3 regions of the Bacillus sp. FJAT-45066 genome follow, and region 2 is predicted to be linked to each of the others. Evidence: riboswitches for the same ligand, from Rfam matches in the RefSeq annotation. Region 2 holds a riboswitch; each other region holds the start of a gene.
What was found. Region 2 has a riboswitch for S-adenosylmethionine ahead of CDZ92_RS16305 (LLM class flavin-dependent oxidoreductase). Riboswitches for the same ligand answer to the same signal wherever they lie in the genome.

Region 1 (4,215 bases), 1.4 Mb from region 2:
TTATTAAATGATGGGGATACTGTTATAGTCCCAGATCCAGGTTACCCTGACTATTGGTCAGGTGTGGCAATAGCGCGTGCAAAAATGGAATATATGCCGTTACTTGAAAAAAACAACTTTTTACCAGATTACTCTATTGTTAGTAAAGACGTACTACAAAAGGCAAAGCTAATGTTTTTAAACTATCCGAATAACCCGACAGGTGCTATTGCGACTCAAGAATTCTTTGATGAAACTGTCGCTTTAGCGAACGAGCATGATATTTGCGTTGTGCACGATTTCGCTTATGGTGCGATTGGCTTTGATGGGAAAAGACCGATAAGTTTTTTACAAACAAAAGGTGCAAAAGAGGTTGGGATTGAAATTTACACACTCTCTAAAACATTTAATATGGCAGGTTGGAGAGTTGGTTTTGCTGTTGGAAATCAAAGTGTCATTGAATCTATTAACTTATTACAAGACCATTTATACGTTAGTTTATTTAGTGCTATTCAAGAGGCTGCAACAACGGCCCTCTTAGAATCTCAACAATGTGTTGTAGATTTAGTGGATGTATATGAGACTCGTAGAAATGTTTTAGTAAGTGGGCTGACTGAAATCGGTTGGGAAGTTCGTTCACCTGAGGGTTCTTTTTTTGCGTGGTTAAAAGTACCTGACGGATATACTTCGCAACAATTTTCAGACCTTTTACTAGAAAAAGCACATGTCGTAGTGGCACCAGGAGTCGGCTTTGGTACGTATGGTGAAGGATACGTACGGGTTGGATTATTGACTGATGTTGAAAGATTGGAAGAGGCTGTTCAACGAATTAAAGCGTTAAATATTTTTTAAACAAAACTATTGACTATTAGAAAAAATGATGTAATAATCACATGTAGATTTTATAAATTCTGAATAATTAAATTGCACAATATATATTCATATTTTCTTATCAAGAGCAGGTGGAGGGACTAGCCCGATGAAACCCGGCAACCGACTTAATTCATTTTAAGCACGGTGCTAAATCTTGCAGCAGTAGCTGACAGATAAGAGGATGTTAGTTCCCTAACCTCTTCTTGTCCAGAAGAGGTTTTTTATATTTAAGTTGTGTTAAAGCTTTGTGTTGATATTTAAAAACTAATCTGTTGATTTCCGTGCAAGGCTGAGACGCCTCGAAAATGCATACGCATTTTCTTACGAAGGATGCACCGCTCAGGAGCCTTCCTTGTCCTGTGGGAGAAGCGAGGACCGGGAGACCCCACAGGCGCTTGCGCCGAGGAGGCTCCCGGCGCCAAGAAAAGTGATTGCGGCTCGTTCAGCTCCGACAAGCGTAAGACTGGGCCATCTTGAGGGAGCTCTTTGCCCTCGAGATGGCCAAGGCTAGACTTGCGGAGCTAGCCGCTAGACCTAGACACGCCCGCGGAAAGCGAAGACTTGCACGGAAATCAACAGTGGCCTTTAACATAGCCATTTAAAAAAAAGAGGTGTTTAACATGAGTTCAGTAGTTGCTACATATCTCATACATGATCATAAAGGTAATTTAGAGAAAAAAGCTGAATCCATCGCCCTTGGATTAACAGTTGGTTCTTGGACAAATCTACCACTAATTGAACAAGAACAATTAAAAAGACATAAAGGGAATGTTGTTGGCGTTGAATATTTACCTACAAGTGAATTAGTAGATAACTATTTTCAAAAAAAAATAACAAAGGGTATTGTGAAGATTGAATATCCAGCAGCTAATTTTAGCCCTGATCTCCCAGCGATACTAACAACAGTTTTTGGAAAACTTTCTCTGGATGGAGAAATTAAGCTGCTAGACTTAGAGTTTAGTAAGGGATTAAAAAAGTACTTTCCTGGTCCTAAATTCGGAGCAGATGGACTAAGAGAAATCACGGGAGTTTATAATAGACCATTTATCATGAGCATCTTCAAAGGAGTATTAGGAAAAGATTTAACTTTTGTCGCAAACCAACTAAGAGAACAAGCGTTAGGTGGGGTTGATTTCATTAAAGATGACGAAATTTTGTTTGAAAATGAGTTAACTCCATTTGTAAAACGAATTTCAGTCGGAAAAGAAGTGGTACAGCAAGTCTTCGAGGAGACAGGTCACCGAGCGCGTTATGCAGTAAATTTAACAGGAAGAACATTTGAGTTAAAAGAAAAAGCAAAAAGAGCAGCAGAAGACGGAGCAGATATTTTATTATTTAACGTATTTTCATATGGATTAGATGTATTACAAAGCTTAGCAGAAGATAAGGAAATCGGTATTCCAATAATGGCTCATCCAGCTGTTAGTGGTGCAGTAACACCATCAGAATTTTATGGGATATCAAATTCCTTACTATTAGGAAAATTACTTCGCTACGCAGGTGCTGATTTCTCTTTATTCCCATCACCGTATGGAAGTGTTGCATTAAAAAGAGAGGAAGCTCTTGGTATCTATGAATCATTGACAAATAGCGATATGTGGAAGAAAACAATTCCGGTACCTTCAGCAGGAATACATCCAGGTTTAGTACCAGTTTTAATGCAAGATTTCGGAATAGATTGTGTTATTAATGCAGGTGGTGGAGTTCACGGCCATCCAGATGGTGCCATAGGAGGAGGAAAGGCATTTCGTCAAGCTGTTGAAGCTGTTCAAAATGGTTTATCACTTCAACAAGCAGCTAAAGAAAACGAAGAATTACAGAAAGCGTTGCATCTTTGGGGGGAAGTAACAGTATGAGAAAGCCAGTCATTTTCTGTGACTTCGATGGCACGATAACGAGAAGCGATAATATTATCTCCATCATGAAACAATTTGCCCCACCTGAGTGGGAACAGGTAAAGGATAAAATATTAAGCCAACAAGTTTCTATTAAGGAAGGAGTAACTACATTATTCTCCCTTCTTCCTTCGAGTAAGAGAAACGAAATAACTGATTTTATATTACAAAATGCTGAAATACGTGAAGGTTTTGCTGAGTTTGTTGCTTATGTAAAAGAAGTTGGAATGGAGCTTTACATTGTTTCAGGTGGAATAGACTTTTTTGTCATACCTCTTCTAAATGGGTTCATAGAAGAGGACACGATCTATTGCAACGAATCAGACTTTACTGGTGAAAATATTAAGATTATTTGGCCGCATAGTTGTGATAATGCTTGTGGAAATAACTGTGGCTGTTGTAAACCGTCATTGATTCGTCGTTTAGCATCAGATGATAATGAAACAATTGTTATTGGGGATTCCATAACAGATTTACAAGCAGCTAAAATAGCAGATAAAGTGATTGCCCGTGACTTCTTGGTTGATAAATGTAAAGAATTAAATATACATTACGACTCATTTGAAACATTTTTTGATGTAATAAACATTTTAAAAGGATTTGAGGTGAAAGTATGAGCACTTACATTAAGAAATGGCATGAACTTGCAGATGTTAAAGATGAATTGGCCGCGAGAGATTGGTTTTTCGGAACGAGCGGTAACTTATCCATTAAAGTATCAAAAGCACCTTTAACCTTTTTAGTAACTGCAAGCGGTAAAGATAAGCGAAAACGTACATTGGATGACTTTTTACTAGTCGATCAACATGGACAAAAAATAGAAGATACGGATTTGAAACCGTCAGCTGAAACACTTCTTCATACCTATATATACCAAAAAACAAAAGCGGGATGTGTTCTGCACGTTCATACGGTCGATAATAATGTTGTTTCAGAGCTCTATAAGCAAACTGGGAAGGCGAGTTTTAAGGGGCAAGAAATTATTAAGGCGCTAGGTATCTGGGAAGAGAATGCGGAAGTTTCTATACCGATTATACGTAACCATGCTCATATCCCAACGTTAGCTAATGAATTTTCATCTTTTGTTAAGGATGACGCTGGAGCAGTATTAATTGAAAACCACGGAATAACTGCTTGGGGAAAAGACGCTGCAGAAGCAAAAAGGATCTTGGAAGCGTGGGAATTTTTATTTTCTTATCATTTGAGAGTTATAAAATTAAACCACCCTATAGCAGTATCTATATAAGGAGGATATGATAATGGCGAAAATTAGATTACATGAGACAAGTGAAAGACTAGAAGTATTAGAAGAAGTAGTGAAGTTTTTAGATGAGAACGAAGTAATTTATGAGAAATGGGATATTCAAAAGCTACCTGAAAATTTACAAGAAAACTTTGCTCTAACAGATGAAGATAAAAAACAAATTTTAGAGGTGTTCTCCAATGAGATCACAGACATTTCTTCAAG
Region 2 (4,215 bases):
ACCTCTTGAAGAGCAATAACATCATAAGCTTTTTCTTTAATTGTTTCGGCTAAATGCTTTATTTTTGCTTCTTGATTCTCTTCTTGCCACGAGTGGCAGTTTAAGGTTAATAATTTCATTTTTTACGCTCCTAACAAACATTGGATATGTACTCGGTCTAGTAAGTAATTCATTTTATAGTAGTAAATTATAAATTAAAATGCAACAATAAAATATTATTTTGAAAAAACTTTATCATTCTGTAAAATCCCTATTTTGAAAAGATTATTATAATTACGTGAATTGGTAAAAGTATATACTTGTTCTTGAAAAGTGGGTACACTATACAAAAAAAGAATGGAAAAGGGGTTTGAAAACATGAGAAAATATGGATTTTTGGTAGTGTTATCTATACTTTTTGCAGCTTTATTAGTTGGATGTGGCGCAAATAATGGACAAGGAACAGGAAATACTGGTGAATCAGCACCACCAGAACAAGAAACATCAAATGAGGAAAAAAATAATTTTAAAATACTAATGGGTGTGCAGATGGACATGATTCGTACAATTCGTGCAGACATTCAACCATTACTTGCATACGAAAGAGGTGCGGAAGGTGCATCTTTGGAGGAAGCAAAAACAGCAGCAAACACAGTTGCGCAAAACTTACGTAACACAGAAATTTCTTCTGATTTAGACGATCGCGTAAAAGGAGAATTAGAAGAATCAGTAGAGCTTTTCGCTCAATATTTTGAAGCACGTGGTGACGACTTACAAGTTGATGATGAAGAGAAAGTTCAATATGAAAGGCTTGAAGCTTTCCACGAGCAAATTGGCGATGTTTTTGAAGAAGAAGGCTTAATTCGCCCGAACTTTGACAAAGACGTTCAGTAATTTTAAAAAAAGTAGACCCAAAAAGATGTTATCTTCCGGGGTCTACTTTTTTTCTGTGATAATTCTAATAATACTTGCCGTTCCTTGTACTGGATAACTCTCCGCAACAGGACCATCAAATATTACTTCGACCATATCTCCAACTTGAATATCTGAGAACACATGTAACTTACTAAGTGCATCTTTTTGAATAAGTGTATCTTTTGTAATACGTACACTTGCTTTATCAAAATCCGTATCTTCTTCCACTTTTCCTTCTACAAGAATTGCACCATACTCCCCATCTGGCGATATCTCCGTTACAGTTCCTCTAATACCTATTTTCCCGTCTCGATCATTGGCAGTAGTATTGCAGCCGAACAATGAAAACACCATAAAAACCATAGCAGCAATTATTAACATTTTTTTAATCATAAAATTCACCCTTTCCTATTAGTTAGACGGTAGTAAAAATATTTTGTTACAAGCAAGTTCAGGGAGTATTTATTATTTACCTTAAACCAAGTTTTGTGGTAGGATTACTTGTAATTAGATATATTCTTTATCCAGAGTGGCAGAGGGAATGGCCTGATGAAGCCCGGCAACCTAATTTTAAGGTGCTAATTCCAGCAAGATTATGCAAATGTTCTTGAAAGATAAGGAGATAACACAAGTTAAACCAGCCTTCCTTTAATCTTTCATGCATTAGAGAGAGGCTTTTTCTGTATGCATATATAGAAAAAGCTTTGGAAAAAGAGGGGGAACTAGGATGAAATTTGGATTTTGGCTACCTATATTCGGTGGATGGCTTCGCAATGTAGAACAGGAAAACATGCCATCAACGTTTACGTATGCAAAAGAAGTGATTCAAAAAGCTGAGCAATGGGGGTATGATACCACACTAATTGCAGAGCTTTTTTTAAACGATATTAAGGGACCTGAGCAAGACTGTCTAGATGCTTGGTCAACTGCCGCAGCACTTGCTGCAGTAACGGAGAAAATTGAGATCATGACAGCCGTTCGACCTGGGTTCCATAATCCAGCTATTACAGCAAAGGCCGCAGCCAATATTGATCAAATAAGCAATGGTCGTTTTACACTAAATGTCGTATCCGCATGGTGGGAAGAAGAAGCTCGTCAATATGGAGGGATTTTTACAGAACATGATGAGCGATACGAAAGAACGAAAGAGTTCCTTGAAGTGCTAAAAGGGCTATGGACAGAAGAAACTTTTAGTTATGACGGAAAATACTATCATCTTGAAAACACAAAGCTAGCTCCTAAGCCAGTTCAACGCCCAAATCCCATTTTATATGCTGGTGGAGAAAGTGAAAAAGGAAAGCAAGTAATAACAAGTATGTGTGATGCTTATGTGATGCACGGTGGAACGGTTGATGAAGTGGCTGTAAAAATAAATGACATGAAAAATCGACGGATGTCCTCAGGGCAAGCAACTTTACAATCATTCGGCATGGCTGCATACATCATCTGTAAGGATACAGAAGAAGAGGCGCAGCAAGAGTTAGCGCGCATTACGGAAGTAAAAGAGTCCAGTGCCTATGCTGGGTTTAAAGATTTTACAAGCAAGTCTCAGTTAGAACAACAAATTAAACTGCAAGATTATTCCGTCTCCAATAGAGGCTTGCGACCAGGGTTAATTGGCACACCAAGTCAAATTGCTTCAAAAATAAAAGAGTATGAGCGTGTCGGTGTAGATTTATTGTTGCTTCAATTTTCTCCGCAACTAGAAGAGATGGAACGATTTGCAATGGAAGTAATGCCTTTAATGAAGGAAAAGTAATCGTTTCATGATTAATGAACACCAAACCAGACAAATCACATATTGTACAATAAAACCAAGCAGTAAGAGGAGAGGAACATTCTTGGAAAAAATCTATATTATACATGAAAATAAAGAGTGGACAGAGCATTTAACGAAACGATTAGAAGAGCTAAACCTCCCATACGAAGAGTGGCACTTAGACGAAGGAATCGTCCCATTAACAGAAGAGCCACCACAAGGAGTTTTTTACAACCGAATGAGTGCATCTTCTCATACTAGAAATCATCGATTCGCCCCAGAACTAACTGCTGCAACTCTAGCATGGCTAGAACACAACGGACGCCGTGTGAACAACGGTAGCCGAGCACTTCAGTTAGAATTAAGCAAAGTAAATCAATATACAGAATTAGAAAAACACGGAATCAAAACACCAAAAACGATTGCGGCTGTAGGAACAGAGCAGATTATTAAAGCAGCTAAAGCTATTGGAGCAGCTTCTTTTATTACAAAGCACAATCGTGCTGGCAAAGGATTAGGTGTACAGTTATTCCATTCTATCTCAAGTCTAGAAAACTATATAAATAGTCCAGCGTTTGAAGAGCCAGTCGATGGGATTACCCTCATTCAAGAATATATAAAAGCACCACAACCGTTCATTACAAGATGTGAATTCATCGGCGGAAAATTTCTATATGCAGTGCAAGTAGACACGTCTGAAGGGTTCGAGCTTTGCCCGGCAGATGCCTGTCAAATTGGTGATTTGTTTTGCCCAGTTGGAGAAGAAAAAGAAGAGAAGCCGAAGTTTCAAATTATCGAAGGCTTTAACGACCCAATCATTGAAAAATATGAAGCGTTCTTGTGGGATAATAATATCCAAGTAGCCGGAATTGAATTTATTCGTAATGAGAATGGCGAAATATTCACCTACGACGTTAATACAAATACGAATTATAATGCTGATGCAGAAAAAAAAGCTGGGAAATATGGCATGCTAGAATTAGCCAAATTTTTAGGCAGTCAGTTGAAGATAAAAGAGGAAGCATGAGGGATCTGGTAACGGGTTAAATGTAAATTAACAAAAGAAATAGTGTTTGTTAAAAAGAAATAAAAGTGCTGGTGGTGTGTCCGACTCCTGCGGGAGAGGGCAGGCTGGTGAGACCCCGCAGAGCCCTTGGGCTTGAGGAGGCTCACCGCCTCCCCCGCGGAAAGCGGACACACCACCGGCACGGTTTTTGAAACGAAAGAAAAGGTGCTAGAAAATATTTTCTATACACCCTTTTCATTTATTATTTGAATCAATTTCATAATTACTATTCGTTTAGTGAAAAACGAATGTTCCGTTTATTATAATTAAATAACGTTCGATATTAAACGTAAATTATATTAAAAAACAGGTTTAATATTCGTTTTTCATTTAGTAATTGTACATCATGAAACTCACTCATTTAAATAAGTTAGAAATAGTTTGGAATAGATCACGGAAAAACTCTTTTACACTTTCCCAAAAACCTGTATTTCCAACTAAGCTTTCAATACGATTTTTAATATCTTTGGAGATATCCTCTAACTGCTGACGAACA
Region 3 (4,215 bases), 340 kb from region 2:
ACGAGGCTTAATAGTGGCTATGCGGAAGTGTTGTGGAGCCATTTGGAAGCGGATTTTGTTACGATGAAAGATTTCGTGGAAGAAATAGATAAGAAGATTGTAGTAGTAACAGAGGCGTTGAAGCCCGATGTACAGCAATACAAGAAGGCAAATGAAGTAACAGTGGCCATGTTGGCAGAACTTGCGAAAGTGCTCGAATTGCATGATGCGTGCTTTACCGCATTTAATCAGTTGGAGAAAAGACGTGGTTCTGTTACAGAATCGGTGGAATCTGCTTTGAAGCGGGTTGGCGATTTAGATAAGAAAGTTTCACAGCATAAACTGCCAGTCGATTTATTTGTAATTAGTAGGTTACTGGAAGATTTGAAGTTTTTACGGGAAGAAGTGGATCGTAAGCCAGTTCATCTACAATTAGTTACGGATAAGGCTGTGCTTGCGGAGAAGCAGTTAGCTCAGTTGGAAGTGCATGCAGATAGTTTATTAGAAGAAAAACGAAAAGTCGAGCGCGAGTGGCAAGATTTGCAACACTCGTACCGAAACATTGATAGGAGACTTGGCTTAAGGTTGTTAATGTCCAACTATAAATCTCGTTTTGGGACGTGTGAAGCGCAAATTGCTCGTTTAATTGATGAAGGTAAATATGCTGATGCGCGTGCAGAAATTGCGATAGGCAGGAGGATTGTCGATGAAATGGTCGCAGAAGAGCGTCGGATTCGCGCCGAAGAACAAAGACGTGCTGCAGCAGCCGCGGCCGCAGCAGCTGCCCGAAACCGTAATAACGGTGGAGGCGGTTTTGGTGGAGGTTCTGGCGGTGGATTTGGAGGCGGCTTCGGCGGAGGCGGTGGTTCACGCGGAGGTGGCGGAAGTTTCGGCGGTGGATCTCGAGGCGGCGGAGGAAGCTTCGGTGGCGGTTCACGCGGAGGCGGACGGAAGTTTTAGGCTAGTTTGAATGATTGTGAAGCACTTCTCTATCTATGAAATTTGTAGATAGGGGAGTGTTTTTTGCTTTGTAGGGGATGTTTTCATTCTGGATTTGTCCGATTAGGTGAATTTCGGTGAGAAAGGTTAATTGGCTGGGTGTGAATTTTTGGTGGGGAGGAGGTTTATCGGCGAAAATTGACAGTTTATCGGCGAAAATGCGGGTTCAATCGGCGAAAACCGGCAATTTATCGGCGAAAATGAGGAAACAATCGGCGACCATAATAGCCAATCGGCGAAAACAGACTTCAATCAGCGAAACTATTAAATTATCAGCGAAAGCGTGCTTCAATCAGCGAACGAGCGAGAGGACAAATAATCCAACACTAAACGCAATCTAACAACGAGCAAAAACAACCTCAAAAAAAGCAATAAACAAGGGCAGATCACCGCCCACGTTTATTGCTCCAATCAAATCTATTATTTCTTTTCTAACTTCGCCTTCAACGCCGCTAACTCATCATCCACCGAACTCGTGCGGTCTAACAGGGCTAACTCGTCATCTAACGATTTGTTCGCACTACGTAACTCTTCCGAAGCCTCCGCTTGTGCTTCATGATGCATTACCTTTTCTTCCATGCGCTCAAATCCAGCTTTTGCGCCAGTTCCGATTCCAGACATCGTACGGTTTACTTTGGCACGCGCCTTCGCACTTTCCGAACGAGCTTTCAACGAATCTTTCTTCATCTTCATGTCACGTAACTCGTCTTTCATTTCACGCAACTTTTCTTTTAATTCTTCCGATAGCTTTGTAGCTTCTTCTACTAGTAGATCCAAAGACTGAGCTTGTGCTTGCTGCTTGTTTTTATCCTCTAACACACGGCGAGCTAAATCTTCATCACCAGATTGCAACGCTTTAATCGCTTGCTCTTCGCGTTTAGCAACAAGGTCTGCAGCCTCTGCGTATTGCTTAGACAAAATTTTCTCGTTTGCAATTTGCTTTGCTACAGCTGCTTCGACATCTGCAATATCCTTTTCCATATCTAAAATAAACTGATCCAACATTTTCCCTGGATCCTCAGCCTTATTTAATAATGCATTCAACTCAGAAGAAACAACAGTACGAACACGATTGAAAAAACGAAACATCCCAATCCCTCCTATAATAAAAGAAATGTAATTATTCCCATCATAACACAACACTATAATGCAATGGTCTAATCAATATTACGTACCAAAAACAAAAAAGTTTCAAAAGATTTACAGGTGCCAAAGATTTACAGGTGCCAGGCACCACCCGAAATTTGTCGAATGAATTTTCTAAATTGTGTTGACATTTTGCCTTTACCGAATTAAAGTAGTAAATATGAAATTCAACTTAATACTTGATCTCTTATCAAGAGAGGCGGAGGGACTGGCCCTATGATGCCCGGCAACCGTTCCATTTTTACTTGGAATTGGTGCTAAATCCTGCAAAGCGACTTTACTAGTCGTTTTGGAAGATGAGAGAGGAAGTTCGGATATTGTCTGCCGTATGAACCTCTCTTTTTAGAGAGGTTTTTTCTTTGTTCAAAAAACCTCTCAAATTTCGTGGTGGGATTGGAGGAAACATTCTAAAACAACTGAGTCAGTATTAAGACAGTAAACTACTTAATTAGGAGGAAACAAACATGAAAAAATCAATATGGAAAGCCGCAATAACAACAACCCTAGCTTTTTCTTTATTGTTAACAGGATGTAATTCAAGCAAAAGCTCATCAAACCAATCGAATAACGTATCTTTTGAGAATGTCCCAGAACGCTTTGCTACAGGGGATGGAGCAAAGATCAAGGTAATAAGAAAAATTGGAGGGGATGACCATACCGCTCAATTTCTTGCAGGAGCGAAAGAAGAGGGCGAATCGCTAGGCTTTGAGGTGGAAGTTTTCACAGCGAACGGTGATACAGCAAAATTTCACGATGCAATTGAACAAGCATTAAATCAAGATTTTGATGGCTTTATTATTTCTCACGGTGACGACGCTGCAACAGTCGATGCGGTGAAAAAGTTAGTTGATAACGGAAAGAGCGTCGTGACGTTTGATTCAAACCTAGACTTGGCTTCTATAGAAGGTGTCACATTAACATCTCAAGATGATGAAGCTCTGGCAAGTCTTGCGCTCAATCAGTTAGTAGCGGACTTCAATGGAGAGGCGAACATCGTGTACTTATGGGTAGACGGATTCCCTCCAATGGTAAGACGTAATAATGTGTATACACAAGTCCTAGCGGAAAATTCAGGATTGAAGGAAGTGGAGCGCTTCGGTGTAGCGGCAGCCGATACATCCGTTCAAACGCAAAATGCAGTAGCCGCGATGTTAAACAAACATCCGAAAGGCTCCATTGATGCAATCTTTGCAACGTGGGATGCATTTGCAATTGGGGCAGCTCGTGCGATTCGCGAAGCAGGCCGCGATGAGATAAAAATATACGGAATTGATGTTTCCAATGCAGATTTACAAGAAATCCAGTCAGAAGGAAGCTCGTGGAAATATACTGCGGCTGTTGATCCAAAAACAATTGGCGCAGTTAACTTAAGAATTTTAGCAAAAAAATTAGCTGGAGAAGAAACGCCACAGCATTTTGATCTAGATGCAGCATTAATTTCTCAAGATGAGCTTCGTGAAGCAAGCGAGCCAGTCAACATGGTGAATTTGAACAACATTGTGGAAGGATGGGGGACGTCCACAGTGTTTGAAGAAGATTGGATGAAAGTTTTGAAGGAACATTACAAGAAAAAGTAGATGGAAGATAGTGAGATTACTAGTTTAATGTGAAATTGTAGAAGCGATTGACGATGATTTGTGGTCAATCGGCGAAAAATGGGATTTTACCGGCGAAAATGAGGAGTTAATCGGCGAAAATTAACCTTCAATCGGCGAAAATGGGCCATCAATCAGCGAGTGCATTGCTCCAATCGGCGAAACACCCATGATATCAGCGAAATACCTTTGTTATCAGCGGAAGTAAAATAATCCCAGGTGCCTGGCACTGTTGGAACAACGCAAAAAAGTTGAGCCAATAAAACAGTGCCTGGCACCTGTAACAATTCTGTAAAGGAGGGGAAACAAAGTGGCAATACAAAACTCGGTTCTACATATGAAAGAGATTACTGTAGAGTTCCCTGGAGTACGAGCGCTAGATAGTGTTAGCTTCACGGCCACACCAGGCAGCGTGCACGCATTAATCGGGGCAAACGGCGCTGGCAAATCAACACTCATGAAAGTTCTCGCTGGCGCTTATTCCAACTACGCCGGA

Region 1: it holds a riboswitch for S-adenosylmethionine, as region 2 does, so the genes downstream of both, mtnW (2,3-diketo-5-methylthiopentyl-1-phosphate enolase) here and CDZ92_RS16305 (LLM class flavin-dependent oxidoreductase) in region 2, are expected to answer to the same signal.
Region 3: it holds a riboswitch for S-adenosylmethionine, as region 2 does, so the genes downstream of both, CDZ92_RS17830 (sugar ABC transporter substrate-binding protein) here and CDZ92_RS16305 (LLM class flavin-dependent oxidoreductase) in region 2, are expected to answer to the same signal.

What each region holds. Positions count from the first base shown of each region.
Region 1 covers NZ_NISQ01000001.1:1,806,151-1,810,365, reverse strand. The annotation lists gene CDZ92_RS09180 (pyridoxal phosphate-dependent aminotransferase) at 1-831, shown strand, start outside; SAM riboswitch class I at 926-1,032, shown strand; gene mtnW (2,3-diketo-5-methylthiopentyl-1-phosphate enolase) at 1,473-2,708, shown strand; gene CDZ92_RS09170 (2-hydroxy-3-keto-5-methylthiopentenyl-1-phosphate phosphatase) at 2,705-3,364, shown strand; gene CDZ92_RS09165 (methylthioribulose 1-phosphate dehydratase) at 3,361-3,993, shown strand; gene CDZ92_RS09160 (1,2-dihydroxy-3-keto-5-methylthiopentene dioxygenase) at 4,007-4,215, shown strand, end outside.
Region 2 covers NZ_NISQ01000001.1:3,216,308-3,220,522, forward strand. The annotation lists gene CDZ92_RS16290 (endonuclease/exonuclease/phosphatase family protein) at 1-119, opposite strand, end outside; gene CDZ92_RS16295 (hypothetical protein) at 358-873, shown strand; gene CDZ92_RS16300 (DUF3221 domain-containing protein) at 916-1,287, opposite strand; SAM riboswitch class I at 1,412-1,515, shown strand; gene CDZ92_RS16305 (LLM class flavin-dependent oxidoreductase) at 1,622-2,653, shown strand; gene CDZ92_RS16310 (ATP-grasp domain-containing protein) at 2,736-3,680, shown strand; gene CDZ92_RS16315 (DUF1002 domain-containing protein) at 4,077-4,215, opposite strand, start outside.
Region 3 covers NZ_NISQ01000001.1:3,555,887-3,560,101, forward strand. The annotation lists gene CDZ92_RS19740 (septation ring formation regulator EzrA) at 1-939, shown strand, start outside; gene CDZ92_RS17825 (PspA/IM30 family protein) at 1,399-2,067, opposite strand; SAM riboswitch class I at 2,309-2,427, shown strand; gene CDZ92_RS17830 (sugar ABC transporter substrate-binding protein) at 2,589-3,701, shown strand; gene CDZ92_RS17835 (sugar ABC transporter ATP-binding protein) at 4,030-4,215, shown strand, end outside.